Regions from separate parts of the Megamonas sp. Calf98-2 genome, predicted to be linked through region 3. Evidence: a T-box and tRNA genes for the amino acid it is inferred to sense, from the RefSeq annotation. Region 3 holds a T-box; the other regions hold tRNA genes.

What was found. The T-box of region 3 lies ahead of leuS (leucine--tRNA ligase). A T-box ahead of a tRNA ligase gene usually reads a tRNA of that ligase, here a tRNA-Leu.
Region 1: it encodes a tRNA-Leu, which carries the amino acid that the T-box ahead of leuS (leucine--tRNA ligase) is inferred to sense. The anticodon was not compared.
Region 2: it encodes a tRNA-Leu, which carries the amino acid that the T-box ahead of leuS (leucine--tRNA ligase) is inferred to sense. The anticodon was not compared.

Annotation. Positions count from the first base shown of each region.
Region 1 covers NZ_FOCY01000008.1:63,438-69,371, reverse strand. Annotated here, with positions in the region: partial or broken gene BMX03_RS03835 (sulfide/dihydroorotate dehydrogenase-like FAD/NAD-binding protein) at 81-476, shown strand; partial or broken gene BMX03_RS03830 (FAD-dependent oxidoreductase) at 493-1,658, shown strand; gene BMX03_RS03825 (3'-5' exonuclease) at 1,781-2,347, shown strand; tRNA gene BMX03_RS03820 (tRNA-Leu) at 2,423-2,507, shown strand; gene BMX03_RS03815 (flavodoxin family protein) at 2,682-3,245, shown strand; gene BMX03_RS03810 (tetratricopeptide repeat protein) at 3,342-4,886, shown strand; gene BMX03_RS03805 (MATE family efflux transporter) at 4,867-5,934, opposite strand, start outside.
Region 2 covers NZ_FOCY01000019.1:45,008-51,872, reverse strand. Annotated here, with positions in the region: partial or broken gene BMX03_RS07130 (zinc ribbon domain-containing protein) at 1-178, shown strand, start outside; gene BMX03_RS07125 (hypothetical protein) at 227-613, opposite strand; gene BMX03_RS07120 (YajQ family cyclic di-GMP-binding protein) at 738-1,229, opposite strand; gene BMX03_RS11410 (zinc-ribbon domain-containing protein) at 1,545-1,808, shown strand; gene BMX03_RS07115 (hypothetical protein) at 1,815-2,402, shown strand; gene BMX03_RS11405 (hypothetical protein) at 2,428-2,550, shown strand; gene BMX03_RS11400 (transposase) at 2,651-2,935, opposite strand; gene BMX03_RS07110 (RNA-guided endonuclease InsQ/TnpB family protein) at 2,865-3,758, opposite strand; tRNA gene BMX03_RS07105 (tRNA-Leu) at 4,352-4,438, opposite strand; gene BMX03_RS07100 (hypothetical protein) at 4,568-5,095, shown strand; gene BMX03_RS07095 (exodeoxyribonuclease III) at 5,143-5,898, opposite strand; gene rsmA (16S rRNA (adenine(1518)-N(6)/adenine(1519)-N(6))-dimethyltransferase RsmA) at 5,902-6,765, opposite strand; gene rnmV (ribonuclease M5) at 6,788-6,865, opposite strand, start outside.
Region 3 covers NZ_FOCY01000006.1:70,773-77,637, forward strand. Annotated here, with positions in the region: gene hemW (radical SAM family heme chaperone HemW) at 1-76, opposite strand, end outside; gene lepA (translation elongation factor 4) at 76-1,872, opposite strand; gene brnQ (branched-chain amino acid transport system II carrier protein) at 2,057-3,217, opposite strand; gene BMX03_RS03065 (RrF2 family transcriptional regulator) at 3,417-3,887, opposite strand; T-box leader at 4,092-4,282, shown strand; gene leuS (leucine--tRNA ligase) at 4,336-6,807, shown strand.

The DNA of each region.
Region 1 (5,934 bases), on a different contig from region 3:
AGATATAGTAAGACCTGCTATTTTAGTAGGCAAGTATCGTTTGTATCCAAGAATCCCCTGCCTTTAGGCATGGGGAGTATGTCAATACAGATGATGGCTCTTATGGTATAAAAGGATTTGTAACGACAGCACTACAGCAATTAATTGATAAAGGAATTGATATTGCTGAAGTAGTAGCTATTGGACCTGTTATTATGATGAAAACTGTAGCTGATACAACTAGACCATATAATATTAAAACGATTGTTAGTCTAAATCCTATTATGGTAGATGGTACAGGAATGTGTGGCGGTTGCCATGTACAAGTTGGTGATGAAACAAAATTTGCTTGTGTAGATGGGTCAGAATTTGATGGACATTTAGTAGATTTTGTGAATTTGATGGAAAGACAACGTATGTATAGACCTAAAGAGGAAATTGAAAAAGACCATATTTGTCGTTTAGTTAAAAAGGTTGAAGAAATGGAGGAAAAATAATATACCTTTTTTAGTAATGCAAAAACATGAAATGCCAGAATAAGATGCTAATGTTCGCAGAAATAATTTTGATGAAGTGGCTTTAGGATATACAGAAGAATTAGCCTTAGCAGAAGCTAATCGTTGCCTTCATTGTAAAGTGCCACATTGTAGAGAAGGTTGTCCTGTAGATATCGATATACCAGCTTTTATTGCTAAAATAAAGGAAGGCGATTTTGAAGGGGCAAATACAAAAATCAAAGAAGCTAGTAGTTTGCCTGCTATTTGTGAACGCATTTGTCCTCAAGAAAATCAAGATGAAAAATATTGTGTAATGGGAATAAAAGGTAAACCTGTGGGTATTGGTCGTTTGGAAAGATTTGTAGCCGATTATTGCATGCAAAATTGTGAAGAAAAAATAGAAGTGAATTCTGTAGTAGGTAAATTATTCACAGTGGATGAGCTTATGCAAGAATTTAATTTTGATGCTGTATTTATTGCTACAGGAGCAGGTTTACCTCATTTTATGAATATTCCTGGTGAAAATTTAAATGGGGTATATTCTTCAAATGAATTTTTGACAAGATGCAATTTAATGAAAGCATATCGTTTTCCAGAATATGCTACGCCTATTAATGTAGGGAAAAAAGTGGCTGTAGTAGGTGGCGGTAATGTAGCTATGGATTCTGCTCGAACTGCTTTGCGTTTGGGAGCAGAAAAAGTATATATTGTTTATCGTGGAAGTGAAAAAGAATTACCAGCAAGACGTGAAGAAGTAGAACATGCCAAACAAGAAGGTATAGAATTTAAATTATTGAATAACCCTGTAGCTATCTTAGGAGATGAAAAAGGATATGTAAAAGCCATTCGTTGTATAAAAATGAAATTAGGCGAACTTGATGCTTCAGGTCGTAGACGCCCTGTGGAAATAAGTAATTCAGAATTTGATATTGATGTGGATATTGTGGTTATCGCTATTGGTCAAGGGTCAAATCCATTGATACAATCAACTACTCTAGATATGCAGACAAATAAGAGAGGTAATATCATAGCTGATGAAGAAACAGGAAAAACTACAAAAGAAGGTGTCTTTGCTGGTGGCGATATTGTAACAGGAGCTGCAACTGTTATTTTGGCTATGGGTGCAGGTAAAAAACTGCTAAAGCTATTGATGAATATTTGATAGAAAAACGCAATAAATGATAAATTTAAATAGATTGATTTTAGGGTAAAGATATGTTGAACTAAAATCAATCTATTTTTTTTAGAAAAATTTTTTGTTATAATGCTTTTATATTTGAATAGAATTTTTTTAGAGGTAAAAGATGAGTTTGATGAATTTTACAAGTATAGATTTTGAGACAGCTAATAAAAATCGTGATAGTGCGTGTAGTGTAGCTGTAGTTGTTATTGAAAATGGTAGAATGGTGGATAGTTATAATTCACTTATAAGACCGCCAGAAATGTTTTTTGAAGAAGGTAATATAAAAATACATGGCATTACTCCGCAAATGATAGAAAATGCACCTACTTTTGCAGATATATGGAATGATTTACGTATGTATTTAGATAATCGAATAATTATAGCACATAATGCTTTTTTTGATATGGGCGTATTGCGCAGTTGTATTTGGAAATATAATTTAGCTAAACCACAGTTTAAAACAGCATGTACTGTTCAAATTGCTAGAAAAGTATGGCCACAGTTACCAAATCATAAATTGAATACATTGGGAGAATTTTTTCAGATACAATTTAAACATCATGATGCTTTAGATGATGCAAAAGTTTGTGCAAAAATTCCTTTAGTTGCAGGCAGAACTGTAGGTGTGGATAATATGGATAGTTTATTAAGAAAAATAGGTTTAGAAGCAAAAATATTTAAATCATAAAAATTAAAAAAAAGTGTTGACAAAAAACATTTTATAGTGATATAATAAATCTCGCATTCGACGCGAGTGCCAAATGCGGAAGTGGCGGAATTGGCAGACGCGCTAGACTTAGGATCTAGTGTCTTTCGGCGTGCAGGTTCAAGTCCTGTCTTCCGCACCATTTGAAATTATAGGCTTTACAGATTTTCTGTAAAGCCTTTTTTGTTTTTTATAAATTATAAAGTTATATTAATTTAATAAATGAAATCGCATTTTTGAGGTATTATTGATTATTTTTGATTATAAGCATATAATTTAGATAGGATTTATTTCTAGTAAGAAAGGTTGAATTTCAATGAAAGTTTTATTATTAAATGGTAGTAGACGCGAAAAAGGTTGTACATATACAGCTCTTAGTGAAATAGCACAAACTTTAGAAAAACAAGGTATTCAAGCAGAAATAATTCATGCAGTACCAGAAACAGAAATTATTAAAAGTGTTGCAGAGAAAGTAAAAACTGCAGATGGTTTAGTAGTAGGTTCTCCTGTATATTGGGCATCTCCATCTGGAGAAATCATTTCTTTTATGGATAGATTATCTAGCTTAGCAGGTAAAGATTTATTACACAAACCAGCAGCTGCTATCGCTTCCGCTAGACGTGCTGGTACAACTGCAACTTTAGATGTACTTGCTAAATATTTTACTTATCATCAAATGCCAGTAGTTTCTGCAAATTATTGGAATGTAGTACATGGCAATACACCAGATGAAGTGAAAAAAGATGCAGAAGGTATGCAAATTATGCGTGTTTTAGGTAATAATATGGCATGGATTTTAAAATGCATTGAAGCAGGTAAAAATAATGGTGTACAAATACCAGAAACAGAAGCAAAAATAATGACAAATTTCATTCGTTAAAATAGAGTAAACAGAGTTATAACGATTTTTTATTTCGTTATAACTCTTTTTTTGTGGTAAAATATAAATATAGTAGCCGATAAAGAAGGTGTAAACATGGGGAAAAAATCATTATTGACTAAAGAGGATATTGATATATTAGAGTCTTGGACTGATGGATACTTTTACAAGATTTTTTATTATTTAGAAGATTTTGTTAAAAAAGGTATAGAGCAAAAATTGTTTACTTTGGAAGAAGCAAAGGAAGATTTAAATATTGCTTTATGGTATGCATATGCAGGCAATAATATTGATATATATGAATATTATTACAAAGTGATAAATTGGATGCCTTATTCAGAAAAAAATGCTAAAGGCTCAGGTGCATGGTATTATCGTTATTCAGTGGCTTTGACTTATTGCAGTGATTTGGAAAAAGCATATAGTTATGCACAAAAAGGTGTACAAGAAGAAGCTGATTATCCATGGGGTTGGTTGAATTTAGCAAAATTACAATATCATTTTGGCGAAAAAGAAAAAGCAATGGTTTCCATAGAAAAGGGCTTATCTCTTGTGCCGGATGATTATGAATTTAAAGTTTTACAAGAGGAAATAAAGGCAAATTGTAGCTTAGAAGAAATGCTATGTCATTATATAAAGCCAGAAGATGATGCATTTTTTAAAAATCGACAAATGTATAAACAGCATTTAAAAGAGAAAATGCAAGCTGTAGATGGAGTAATTTGTCATGAGGAGTCTTTGCAGAAGGTAAAAGAATTTTTAAAGGGCAATAAATGGCAAGAAAATAATCCTTATTGTACTTGTATGGTAAAGTTAGATGATATAACAGTAAAAATTGTTTTTACCATGAATAGAGCGATGTTATCAAAGATAAATATGGATTGGTTAATTAAAGAGTATACCGACATAAAAGATAATTTATTGACTTATGATAAATATGATGTTGAATATAAATTGCAGGAAATAGAGATAGATAGAGATTATCAAATAAAATTAACTTATTATAATAAAAAGAAAAAATTATCTTTAGTTTTGGCTAAAGATAGTAATAAAAAAGTTCAAGAAAATCATAATGAACATTTAAAAAATGATAAAGAAGTAGAAAATTTAGCTTTGACATTATATAAAAGAGATGAACAATTTTCTTATGTGGAATGTTGGTTTGAAGATGATAAAATCGTTAAACATTATGGTTTAGTTGGCGATAAGGGAGATATCAAAAAATATGAAAATTGTTCAATTGATGATTATAAATTATACTTAAATATCTTCGTAGGACGATATGAAAAATTAGGTTATATCTCATGGCGAGAATTCACGAAAAAGACTTTATTGATGAAAATCACTATAGAAGATAATGAACAAAATTTATGGAAAGAAGAAAATGAAGCGCCGATATATTTCCTTTATGAAATGGTACAAAAAGCTTTAGAAATTAATGTAGTGGGCTTTTTAAATGATTGGGGCTATAGAAGAAATGAAAAGAAAAATCTGTATGAAATCGACTTTTATTTTGATACAGTTGATAAAGATATAGCAGTGAATTTAGTAAAACATGTCATAGAAGTATTTTCAATGAATGCTAAATCAAAGGTAGAAGAAGTCATAGAATTAGTAGAAGTTAAAAATGGAGTTGTTTAATTTTTCGTTTATAATAGACAATGCCAAAAATATCTGCTAACGCCCAACCGATAGGGATAGACCACCAAATACCGATTACTCCGATAGAAGGTATGCTAGCAAGGTAATAGGCAAGTCCTACACGTGTGCCTAATGAAATAATGGTTAAGATTACAGACATGCTAGGGAAGTTAGTAGCACGATAAAATCCATATAATAAAAATAAAATGCCAATGCCAAAATAGAAGCTACCTTCTATGCGGAGATAATCCACACCGATATTGATAATTTCCGTTTCAGAACTATCAATGAAAATTGTCATTAGAGGGCGAGCAAAGATAAAGACGCCAACAGATATAATTAAACAAAATAGGAATGAGATTTTTATAGCAGATTTAATACCTTGTTGAATTCTATCTGTTTTTTTAGCACCGTAGTTTTGCCCAATGAAAGTAGAAAAAGCATTGCCAAAATCTTGTGCAGGCATATAAGCTAGTGAGTCTATTTTTACAGCAACGGTAAAGGCTGCCATTACTGTTGCACCAAAGCTATTTACAAGATTTTGTACGAGTAAAATTCCAAAATTCATTATAGATTGTTGTGTTGATGTTAATAATGAAGAATTAGAAATATCTTTTATCATGGCTAAATCAAATTTGCAATGTTCTTTTTGCGGAATTAATTCAGGGCATTTTTTTATAGTGTAGATTGTTAGACCTAAGGCACAAAAACCTTGAGCTATTACTGTTCCAAGAGCAGAGCCTGCCACACCCATTTGAAAATTAACGACTAAAATAATGGAAAGAATAATATTAAAAAGGGCAGAACTTGCTAAAAAGATAAGTGGTGTTTTTGAATTGCCAATAGCACGAAGTAGACAAGTGAAATAATTATAAACAAAAGAAAAACTAAATCCAATGAAAATAATATAAAGATATGTATAAGTCAAATCGAAAATTTCGCTAGGGACTTGCATAAAATAAATGATTTCATCAATGTAGATAAAAATAAAAATATTTATTATTATTGTAAGTATTAATATTAAGATGAAAGAAATAAAAATACTAGA
Region 2 (6,865 bases), on a different contig from region 3:
AGTAGGGAAATATTTTGCAAGTTCGCAAATTTGTAGTAATTGTGGATATAAAAATAAAGAAGTAAAAGATTTGTCTATAAGACAATGGAAATGCCCAAATTGTAAAGTAGTGCATGATAGAGACATAAATGCAGCGATAAATATAAGAAATGAAGGCATGAGAATAGTCTTAGGATAAAATAAAAAATAAAGAACCGTGGGATGCACGGGGATAGCTTGCTTATGCTTACAACAAAAGTTGTATCGAACAAGAAGCCCCCACTTCTAAGCGATAGCGAAAGTGGTGGGAGTACATCACCATCATATAATTAGGATTGTTATTGTCAAAAGTTAAAGTATTTATACTACGTCCACCATTTACACTAATAGTAACAACTGTATAATTACCATCATTAGATACACTTCTTACACTATATGGAGCTTCGCCAAAATCTCTATCCGTTATACTCATTATACTGCCATCTCTACCTTGCCATGTTTCTTCAATTAATTCATACCCACGAGAAATATTTTCTTGATAAGCATAAGCTGGTTGCATAGGTATTATTGCTTCACAAAATATTACCGAAAATGCACATAAACCTATTAAACAAAATTTTTTCAATATGTTCATTTTTATTCCTCCTTTATCAACTATTATGCTACTAAAAATATTAAAACTCTATAATCCTTAAAGATGAAAAATTTCACTGCTAGAAATAAATAAAAAACCACCGCATAAAACGGTGGTTAATTTTTTATCTCATATTGATGAATTGTAAATCAATACCAAAATCGCCAGCTTTTAAAGTCTGTATAACTGCTTGCAAATCATCTTTTTTCGCACCAGAAACACGAACTTGTTCACCTTGCATTTGTGTATTAACTTTTAATTTTGTAGCTTTTATCGCAGCGATAATTTTCTTTGCATTTTCTTTAGAAATACCCTGTTTAATAGTGAGCATTTGACGAACAGAACCTTTTGCTGCATCTTCGATTTTGCCAAGTTCTAAAGAACGTAAAGATAATCCTCTTTTTGCCATACGTGCACGTAAAATATCAATGATAGCATTTAATTTATAATCATCTTCTGCTGCGATTTTAATTGCTTTATCTTCTAATTCAATGCTTGCAATACTACCACGGAAATCATAACGCTGAGAAATTTCTTTTTCTGTTTGGTTAACAGCATTGCTCATTTCTTGCATATCAACTTGAGATACAATGTCGAATGAACTATCTTTTGCCATTTATATCACTCCATTTTTAAAATTCGTGCTTATATTTTATCATATCGCCAAATATAAAAAAAGGCTTTAAAGACTAACTTTAAAACCTTCTTTTTTCGCTATTACTTTTAATAAATTCATTATCATTATTTACAATTATAGATTAGCAAATATCACGATTAAATACGTTTATATATTTTCTCTACCAATGAAAAAATCAACCTATTTAGTTCATGGGAATTTACTCTTTTTAATAGCATAATAATTCTATAATAAGTGTTTTTATAAAAAATTTATCCATTATTTAAATCTATTTTATAAAAAGGAGTTTTTTATATGTATAAATTCTGTACTCATTGTGGAGCTAAAATGCCTAATGAAAATGCTTTTTGCACTAATTGCGGAGCTAAATTTTCACAAATTCCTACCCCACAACAAAACATAGCTCCAACAAATATCAATTATAATACTTCAAATTCTAATACTATGCCATCTTATATGCATAATCAGCAAACTCAACAAATTAATATTTACTCGGCAATCAAAATGCTAAATTTTATATGGCTATGGCTTATTTGTATCAGGCTATGGATATATTAAAACAAAGTGCGCCTCTACAAAATAATCCTTCGCCATCTGTTAATAATTTTTTCTCCTCAAGCACCATTTTTCCCTCAAAATCCTAATAATCATGACAATCAACAATTTGCTTCTAACTCAAATAATCAAACCAATCAAAATAATGACAATAGCACTTTAAAAAATGTAGGTAAATATGTAGCAACTGCCGCTGTTGATGCTGTAGCTAGTTCTATGCTTCATTCCGCTTCTACAGCTAGTGCTGCCACACATAATACTGATACAAGTCCTCTTCCTGACCTCAATGCACCAATTGATCCTACGGATACAATCAATCAAACAGTAGACTCTGCCAATGACTATATCCAAACACCAGAAGAATTTGTTACCAATGTCATTGACCCACTAAGTACAGCTAGTGAACAAATAACTCCTGTTAATACAAGTGATGATGGTACAAACCATATTTCTAATCTTGATAATAACTCAGAACTTACTGCAACAGAACAAATTGAACCTTCAGCAGATACTGATATTTCTTCAGATAGTGGTGAAGAAGATTCCAGTATTTCCGATAGCGTAGACAGTCTTTTTGATGATTTATTCGGCGAATAATTATAAATTTTAAAGGAGTTTTAATATGAATAAACAGTTAAAATCCCCAAGACTAATAATATTAGTAATGATATTATCTTTAATGAGTGTATTAGTTGCAGGTTGTGGTGATGATAAATATGTACAATCCTTGACGTACTCCCCATAGCTAAAGCTAGGGGATTCTGGGATACTGACGAACCTTGCTATCAAAAGACAGTCTTACGAGTTCTCTCCACAATGGACAACGCCCTGCCCATATTTATTTATTACTTGCGGAAGAAAAAAATTCTTTCTCCTTCTTTCTTTATATTTATAGCGGCGTTTAAATCCCTATCATGATGTTTACCGCATTTTGGACAAGTCCATTCTCTTATTCTCAATTCTTTGAGTTCTTTGTTTTGATAGCCACAATTACTGCATAGCTGACTTGACGGAAAGAAATTTCCTACTTCAACAACGTTGGAACCTGCCTTTTGTGTTTCATACTTCAACTTGTTTACAAAATCGGCAAAACCTAAATCGGATATCTTTCTGCCGAAACGTTTCTGCATGGCTTTTAAATTCAAATTTTCGATAGAGATTTAAGGCATATTTACCAGTGAGATACTGTGCCGTTTTCCAATGAAAATCACGGCGCATATTCGTTACTTTTTTATGCAGTCTTGCCAAATTCAGTCTTGCTTTTTGGCGATTGTTAGAAGCTTTTTGTTTACGGGATAAATTGCGGTTAGCTTTAACAATTAATTTTGCATTCTGCTTGAAAAACAGCGGAGAGATGATATTTTTCCGTTCTGAACCTGTGAGAAATATCTTTAACCCGAAGTCAAAACCGACGCTTTCACCTGTTCTTGTTAAGACTTCATTTTCATTTGTTTCACAGGAAAAATACACATAAATATCGCCTAAAGCATCGCGCTTTATGGTTACGGTCTTTACTTTTCCGTCAATATCCCGCGATTTAAAATAGCGATATTTCTGATTGGCAATTCTAATAACATTTCCACCCAATAATTTCCAACCGGACGTTTTCAAAGTATATGATTTATATTTACGTATCTTTTTAAACGACGGAGGAGCTGAACGGACATTATGCTTCTGATTTCTGAAAAACAACTTATAGGCACGGTCTATGCGTTCAGTTATATTTTGTACTGATTGTGAACCTATTTCTTTAAGATAGCTGAATTTTGCCCGTTTTTTCAGTTTAGTTAAGTGTTTCTGCAGAACAAATTTGTGCAATGATTTTTTAAATAAACGATAGTACCGTTTGTGAATTGCAATGCAGTGATTATAAATGAGACCTGCCGCATTAATCTGCCTATGAAGTTTTTTATTTCGTTTAGAGTTATATAGCTTAAAGCAATAGGTTTTCATTTATCTCACCGCCTTTATTGTTATTCGTAGTTATATGATAGCATATGAATATACAAAATAAAATGGTCCGACTTCAATTGCTTACGCAAATTCGTCGGACGTGACTTATATCCCCAGTGCTAAAGCACAGGGCTTTACGGCACATTTGGTAAAATTATTTTAATTAGCCTTATATTATAAATAATGATTATTATAAGAGGTGATTTATAATGTTTATAGTTGGATTTGTACTATTTATTATAGCTATTGAAATACTTTTTCCTGATTCCAACTAGGAATATTGATAAAAAATCAAAAGTAGTATATTACCATAATATCAAAGAATAAATCTTCGTAAAGCTATAACAATTTGAGTTTTAACTCTTTTTGTTATAGCTTCTTTATTTCTACTTATAAAGAAAAATCAAACCAATTTTTACTTTTAAATCTTTAAAAATTTTATTATAACCTATATATAAATTTTTTTATAATTGACTTTATCTTTCCTGTCATAACCTCTTATTATTCAATAGAATTATTTAAAAGTTTATATACTCAAATTTAGACAACAAAAAAGGCTTTACGGGTTTTCCGTAAAGCCTTGAATTTACTAGTGGTGCCGAAGGCCGGACTCGAACCGGCACGTAGGGGACTACGCTTGATTTTGAGTCAAGTGCGTCTGCCAATTCCGCCACTTCGGCATATTGTGTTAAACAACATTAATATTATATCATTCTATGATTATACTGTCAATATAAATAATTATCTTAACTTAATTAAATATATCTATTATAATGTTAATATATTTCTTAATATGAAAGGATTTTTTTATGTCACCAAAATCTGTTTTTCTTACTTTAATAATTATTTTATCTTGTATTATTTACTTACCTTCTATAACGTATGCTCAAAATAATACAAATACCCAAAATACCACAACTAATACTACTACTTATTTACATTTACCAGAAAAAACTACCATGCAAATAATAAATATAGATAATTTAGACAGTAAAACTAATCATAAATACGATTTAATCAACTTCCGTCTTCACCAAGATTTAGTTGTTAACAACGAAATCATTTTGCCTAAAGATACAAAACTCCAAGGTATGATTACTAAAATCCATGGCAGTAGATTGCTTGGGGAAAGTGCTATTATCCGCATAAAATTAAATAATATCACCTTAGCTGATGGCAGTATTTTAGAATTTCCTTGCGATTTAAAATTAAAAGGTGGCAAAAATTATGCCAATATAGCAAGTAGTATCATCGTTCCTTTTTCAGGATTATTATTTAAAGGAAAAGAAGTTTCTTGTCCATCTGGTAGCATAATTGAATACAGTTTTGAAGAATAAAAAATGGCAATAGGCTTATCATGAAATAAAGTCTATTGCCATTTTATTTAAATATCTAATTCCAAACTAACTGGACAATGGTCACTACCAAAAAATTCATTGTGAATGCCAGCCTCTTTTATATTTGTTTCAATATCTTTAGATACGATAAAATAGTCAATTCTCCACCCAGCATTATTTTCACGAGCTTTTCGCATATATGACCACCATGAATAAATGCTTGTTTTATCCGGATAAAGATAGCGGAAAGTATCTACAAAACCTGCTTGTAATAATTCAGTCATTTTACTGCGTTCTTCATCAGTAAAACCTGCACTACGGCGATTTGTCTTAGGATTTTTTAAATCAATCTCTTTATGAGCAACATTTAAATCTCCACACATCACGACAGGTTTTTGCTTATTTAATTCAACTAAATAATTGCGAAAAGCATCTTCCCACTGCATACGGTAATCCAAGCGCTCTAATTCTCGCTTAGAATTTGGTGTATATACGCAAACCATAAAGAATTTATCAAATTCTAAAGTGATTATACGACCTTCATGGTCATGTTCTTCTATACCTAAACCATAACTTACATTTAATGGCTCTACTTTAGTAAAAATAGCTGTACCTGAATAACCCTTTTTTTCTGCACTATTCCAATACTGCTTATATTCAGGTAAATCTAATTCTAATTGATGAGGTTGCATTTTTGTTTCTTGTAAACAAAAAATATCTGCATCTAAAGTTTGAAAAGTCTCCATGAAACCCTTATTCATACAAGCACGAAGACCATTTACATTCCAAGAAACAAATTTCATAAATCATGCCTCCTGTTTTGCCATTTGTGCCAAAATATTAGCAATAGCTCCAAACTCTTCCATAGTCAAAGTTTCTCCGCGACGAGTTGCTTCTATTCCAGCTTTATCTAATACATCAGCAATGATATTTTTATCCACACCCATGGATTTTAAAGCATTATTTAAAGTCTTACGACGTTGACCAAAAGCTGCTTTTACCACTCTAAAGAACATCTTTTCATCAATAAGCTCTACGGCAGGAGTCTGTCTAACTTTACAGTTCACTACTACAGAGTCCACTTCTGGAGGTGGCATAAAAGAACGTGGTGGTACATATAAAGCGATTTCAGGCACTGTATAATACTGCACTGCTACAGATAAAGCACCATATGTTTTACCGCCTGGCTGTGCTGCCATACGTTCTGCTACTTCTTTTTGTACCATTACTACGATATCTGTTATTGGCAAATGTTTTTCGAGCAAAGCCATGATAATTGGTGTAGTAATATAATATGGCAAATTAGCTACTACTTTAAATGGTTTATCGCCCATGATTTCTGGAATATTTACTTTTAAAATATCTCCTTGAATAACACGCACATTGTCATAAGCGTCTAAAGTATGTGCTAAAACTTCTGGCAATCTTTTATCTAATTCTACACAAGTAACCTCTGCTCCAGTTTCAGCTAAAGCTTGAGTCAAAGTACCGATACCAGGGCCGATTTCTAATACTCTATCATTTTCCTGCACATTTGCTGCATCTACAATGCCCTGTACAATATTAGCATCTATTAAAAAGTTTTGTCCTAAGCGTTTGCTCATATGAATGCCAAAACGCTGTAAAATATATCTTGTAACCTTCTTATTAGCAATAGTAGGTTGCTTCATTAATTAAAAATCCTCCAATTTATTATTTATTTTCAACTTCATTAGTATCATTTTCTGAATTTAATTTTGCTAAAGCTTGATTAAATTCATCTCTAGTAAT
Region 3 (6,865 bases):
TTGCAGTTGAAGCAAAATCGCAGTAAAAACATTTTTGTTTACAAAATGGAATATGAATATATATGCCAAATCCCATTAGTCTATTTTTAAAATCGCCATGAAAGCTTCTTGTGGAACTTCTACAGAACCTACGGCTTTCATACGTTTTTTACCTTCTTTCTGTTTTTCTAATAATTTACGTTTACGTGTGATATCCCCACCATAACATTTTGCAAGTACGTCTTTACGCATAGCACGTACATTTTCACGAGCAATAATTTTATTGCCCACTGCTGCCTGAATAGGAATTTCAAACATCTGACGTGGAATTATAGTTTTTAATTTTTCCGCTAATTGACGACCACGAGCTGCTGCTTTATCTACATGAACAATAGTGGATAAAGCATCTACTGGGTCTCCATTTAACAAGATATCAAGTTTTACTAATTTAGATGTCTGATAATCTGTCATTTCATAATCAAGTGAAGCATATCCACGAGTAGCAGATTTTAATTTATCAAAATAATCATAGATAATTTCACTAAGTGGAATGTGATAAATTACCATTACACGATTTACATCAAGATAATCCATAGTTTTGAATACGCCACGTTTTTCTTGAGAAATCTCCATTACAGGTCCCACATAATCATTAGGCACGATTACAGTAGCTTTTACATAAGGTTCTTCAATATGTTCAATTTCTGTAGGAGATGGCATTGAAGCTGGGTTATCAATTTTTACCATTTCTTTATTAGTTTTATATACATGGTAAATAACGCTTGGTGCTGTAGTAATAAGCTTTAATTTATATTCACGTTCCAAACGTTCTTGGATAACGTCCATGTGTAATAAGCCTAAAAAACCGCAACGATAACCAAAGCCTAAGGCAATAGATGTTTCTGGTTCAAAAGTAAGTGCTGCATCATTTAATTGTAATTTTTCTAAAGCATCTTTTAAATTTTCATAATCAGAACTATCTACCGGATAAAGACCACAATATACCATAGGTGTTACCCCACGATAACCTGGTAAAGCTTCACTTGCAGGATTGTTTGCATCAGTAATTGTATCACCAACTCGTACATCACGTACATTTTTTAAACTACCAGCTACAAAACCTACTTCACCTGTTTCTAAAGAGCTAATATTTACTGGAGCAGGTCTAAAGCAACCAATATCTGTTACCTCAAATTCTTTACCTGTAGCCATCATTTTTAATTTCATACCAGGTTTTATAGAACCATCAATTACACGAATATGTGCAATAACACCTTTATATGCATCAAAATAAGAGTCAAAAATAAGCGCTTTTAATGGTTTTCCTGGCTCTTCTGGTGGCGCTGGAATTTTTTGTACAATTTGTTCTAAAATATCTTCGATACCAATACCAGCTTTAGCACTTGCAAGTACTGCATCAGAAGTATCAAGACCTATAATATCTTCAATTTCCTGTTTTACCATTTCAGGTTCAGCACTAGGTAAGTCAATTTTATTAATAACTGGAATAATTTCTAAATCATGTTCTAATGCTAAATATACATTAGCTAAAGTCTGTGCTTCCACACCTTGCGTAGAATCTACAACTAATAAAGCCCCTTCACAAGCAGCCAAACTACGAGATACTTCATAGTTAAAATCCACATGACCTGGTGTATCAATTAAGTTTAATTCATAGATTTCGCCATCTTTAGCTTTATAATGTAAACGTACAGTCTGTGCTTTAATTGTAATCCCACGTTCACGCTCTAAATCCATGCTATCTAAAACCTGAGATTCCATTTCACGTTCAGTGAGCGTACCTGTATATTCAATTAATCTATCAGCCAAAGTAGATTTACCATGGTCAATATGAGCAATAATCGAAAAATTTCTAATATGTTTTGCGTCCAACGTTGTTCCTCCATTAATTATTTTATTGTTATAATTATATCATTTAGTAGAAGTTTCTAGCAATAGCTATACCTATAGCCTATATAAAAGATAAATAATATTATATAAAAAAACTAGGAAGAATATACTCCCTAGTTTTTATTTTTATCTCATAAATATTTCACATCAAATAATAAATTAAAAATTACATATAAGATTGAATTGTAGAAATCAAACCATATAAAAATGCCACTAAAGCAATACCTTTATAAACTAAAGTATTTTTAATTTGATTGCGGAATAATAACAATAATACTGTTATCATAAATGGTGGGCAAATTGTTGTTAAAATTGGTACTGCTACATTTATAATAGTAGTCAAACCTAAATTACAAAGAGAAATACTAGTTAATGTATTGATAACAACCCATACAGGATATTTGATTTTTTTGTTTGTAAAATCTTCAAAGAAGCAAGCTGTGGAACCGATAAGACCTACAGCAGTAGTCAAACAAGCAAAACCTACGATTATACCTAAAATAACCATACCTATATGACCCATTAAATGATTTGTAATAGCTACAATAAGCTGTGCTTGATTGAGATTATTATTACCTAAAACCACGCTAGAAGTAGCACCTAAATAAGCTAAGCCACCATAAATCAAAGATAATAGAATACCAGCAACGATACAAACACCAATGATTGCTTTTATCTGGGATTTACGTTCTACATATCCTTTTAAACGTAAAGTGTTGAGCATTACAAGACCAAAACCAGATACAACTAAGATATCCATTGTTTGATAGCCAGCAATGATACCATCTTCAGCAACTGTTTGGGATACTGGAGCTGCGATTTCACCAATAGGACTGAGAATACCTGCGATAATCAAAATAAATGTACAAATAATGAGTATAGGTGTTAAAAATTTACCGATTATATCAACAAAACGTGTAGGGCGAATAGTAAAAGCAAATACTATACCAAAGAAAATAATAGAGAACACAAATAAGGAAATCTTATCTGTAAATGGCGCAATACTCATTTCAAAAGTAGTCGCTGCTGTTCTTGGTGGAGCAATCAATACACCTGTACATAATACAGCTGCTATATTTAAAATCATACCTGGAATTTTACCTACAACACTTTCTAAGGCTTTAATGCCACCGCCACCATAAACTATAGTAAATATTCCGATACAAGATAAAAATACGTCAATAAATATAAAACATAAGAAACCTGTTAACCACTCTGTTCCAGAGGTCATACCTAAATATGGAGGAAATATTACATTTCCTGCACCAAAAAACATTGCAAATAATGCAAAACCCGTTACAACTACATCACTAATTTTTACTTGCATAATAAAATCCTTTCTTTTAATGTATTACGATTATAGTCATATTTTTATATTATATAGGCAAAATAAAATATACACAATACAAAAAATGTAAATTTGTATATTTTTTAAAAAATATACTTTTAATCATTTTTTCATTTTATTGATTAATTTATGATAATCCTATGTAAAATAAAATAATCCTCAGCATAAATACTAAGGATTATTTTTTATCTTTTTTATTTTGTTTTTCATTTTGTTGGCAAGTAATCATTGCATTATTTTCTTTAGCTTGTCTTGCCAATTCTGATAAAGTAACACTATCTAAATAACCATTTATTACTTTATTCAAGCCTAACCAAAATGGCAATACACTACAATAATCAGCTCTATTACAATTACAATGATCTTTTTCAATACAAGCAATTGGAGCCATATCTCCTTCAGCTGCTCGCAAAATATCGCCAGCTGTGTATTGCATACTAGATTTTGCTAATAAATAACCTCCATTATTTCCTCGCACGCTTTTTACTAATTTTGCTTTTATCAATAAAGAAATTATCTGTTCCATATATTTCAAACTTATATTCTGTCTAGTTGCAATATCTTTTAACGGAATGGGATTACCTGTATTATTCACTGTTAAATCAATCATTGTTCTCAATGCATATCGACCTTTTGTTGAAACCTTCATCAAAATCACCTCATAAATATTTTACTATTATTTTAGTAGGAAATCAATTTTAAAAACTGCTATATTCTCAATTTTTTTCTATTTTTTCTCAATTATACACCTATAAAATATCAGGTATTTAATTATATAAAAAATTAACAATGTAACAATATTACTTGACTTTAATATTATAGCTAAGTATAATGATATTTGTTTATATCAAATTCAAATCCAATGATACAGAGTAGTAAATTATTTAAGGATTTTTCAGAAAGTAGGCGGTTGATGCGAGCCTATAATCATGTAATTGAACTCGCTGTGGAGGAGTGCAAAAGCACCGCTAATCCCGTTAAGATTTTAAAGAGGATAACTTTTTGTTATCAATCAGGGTGGTACCGCGATAATTCGTCCCTGGCATTTTGCCAGGGGCTTTTTTAATGTCCAAAAATAGTATAGGAGTGTTAATTTTATGGAAAAATATTGTCCTCAATCCATTGAAAAAAAATGGCAGAAAATCTGGGACGAAACAAAAGCTTACCAGATTAATATGGACCCAAACAAACCAAAATATTATGTACTTGAAATGTTCCCTTACCCATCTGGTAATTTACATATGGGACATGTTCGCAATTACTCCATCGGTGATGTTATTGCTCGTTATAAAACTATGAATGGTTTCAATGTACTTCATCCAATGGGCTTTGACGCATTCGGTATGCCTGCTGAAAACGCAGCTATCAAACATGGTGTTAGTCCTTCTGACTGGACTGAAGATAATATGGCAAATATGACTCGTCAACAAAAAGAAATGGGTCTTTCTTATGACTGGGATAGAAAAGTTGCTACTTGCCATGAAGATTATTATAAATGGACTCAATGGCTCTTTGAATTATTCTATAAAAAAGGCTTAGCTTATAAGAAAAAAGCTTCTGCTAACTGGTGTGAAACTTGCCATACTGTACTTGCTAATGAACAAGTTATTGATGGTAAATGCTGGCGCTGTGATGATACAGTAGTGAAAAAAGACCTTGAACAATGGTTCTTAAAAATCACAGATTATGCTGATGTATTATTAAAAGACCTTGATAAACTTGAAGGCTGGCCAAACCGCGTAAAAATCATGCAGGATAACTGGATTGGTCGCAGTGAAGGTGCTGAATTTAGCTTTGATGTACCTGATTACAATGAAAAAATTTCTGTTTATACAACTCGCCCTGATACTGTATTTGGTGCATCTTATGTTGTACTTGCAGCAGAACATCCACTTGTAAAAAAATTCATCAAAGGCAAAGAAAACGAACAAGAAATCTTAAAATTCATTGAAGAAGTACACAATATGAATGAAATCGAACGTACTTCTAGTGAATCTGAGAAAAAAGGTATGTTCACAGGCGTTTATGCTATAAATCCATTCAATGGTGAAAAAGTTCCTGTATGGGTAACAAACTATGTTCTCTTTGAATATGGTACTGGTGCTGTTATGGGTGTTCCTACTCATGATGAACGTGACTTTATGTTCGCTAAAAAATACAATTTACCAATGAAAATTGTTATTCAAAATAAAGAACATAATTTAACACTTGAAACTATGGAAAATGCATACGTTGAAGATGGTGAACTTGTAGAGTCCGGTCAATTCACTGGCATGAATAATCGTAAAGCTATCACAGCTATGATTGATTGGCTCGAAGAAAATAATCTCGGCAAACGTCGTGTAAATTATCGTTTACGTGATTGGCTCATCTCCCGTCAACGTTATTGGGGTGCTCCAATTCCTATTATTTATTGCCCTCATTGCGGTGAAGTTCTCGTTCCTGAAGAACAATTACCTGTAAAATTACCTAAAGATGTAAAATTTGAAACTGGTGCAACTTCTCCACTTGCTCAAGCTGAAGATTTCGTAAATTGCACATGTCCAAAATGTGGCGCATCTGCAAAACGTGAAACAGATACTATGGATACATTCATCTGCTCTTCCTGGTACTATATGCGCTATGCTGACCCACATAATGATAAAGCTCCATTTAGCAAAGATGCTATCAATTATTGGCTCCCTGTTGACCAATATATCGGTGGTATTGAACATGCTATCTTGCATTTATTATATTCCCGTTTCTTCACAAAAGTATTAAAAGATGCAGGTCTTGTAGAATTTGATGAACCATTTACAAACCTTTTAACTCAAGGTATGGTTATCAAAGATGGTTCTAAAATGAGTAAATCTAAAGGAAATGTTGTATCTCCTGAAGAAATCATCAAAAAATATGGTGCAGATACTGCTCGTCTCTTTATTTTATTTGCAGCTCCACCAGAACGTGACCTTGAATGGAGTGACCAAGGCGTTGAAGGTGCTTGGCGTTTCATTCAGCGTGTATGGAGAATTATCCTTTCCTATGCTGATAAAGTTAAAGAAAATCCAACTTTTGATGTAAAAGCACTCACTAAAGAAGAAAAAGAATTATTCCGTATTTTAAATGTTACTATTGAAAAAGTAACTGAAGATATCGGTACTCGTAGTACTTTCAACACTGCAATTAGCTCCATCATGGAACTTGTAAATGCTTTCTATGTATTCAAAGATGGCAACTTAAATGCAGGTCTTGCTCGCGAAGTAGTTATCAACTTAATTAAACTTTTAGCACCATTTGCACCACATGTTACTGAAGAACTTTGGCAACAAATCGGTCAAACAGGTAGCGTACATCATACTACATGGCCAACATTTGACCCTAAAGCTACTATTGCTGATGAAGTTGAAGTTGTTGTCCAAGTAAATGGTAAATTACGTAGCAAAATAATGGTATCTTCCTCTGCTACTCGTGAAGCACAACAAGAAATCGCTCTTGATGATGAAAAAATCAAAGGCTTAATCGAAGGTAAAACTATCGTTAAAGTAATCAGCGTTCCTAAAAAACTTGTAAATATCGTTGTTAAAGGCTAAGATTAGTCTATAAAAAATAAGCTATAGCAATTAAAATTTTACTTTGCTATAGCTTATT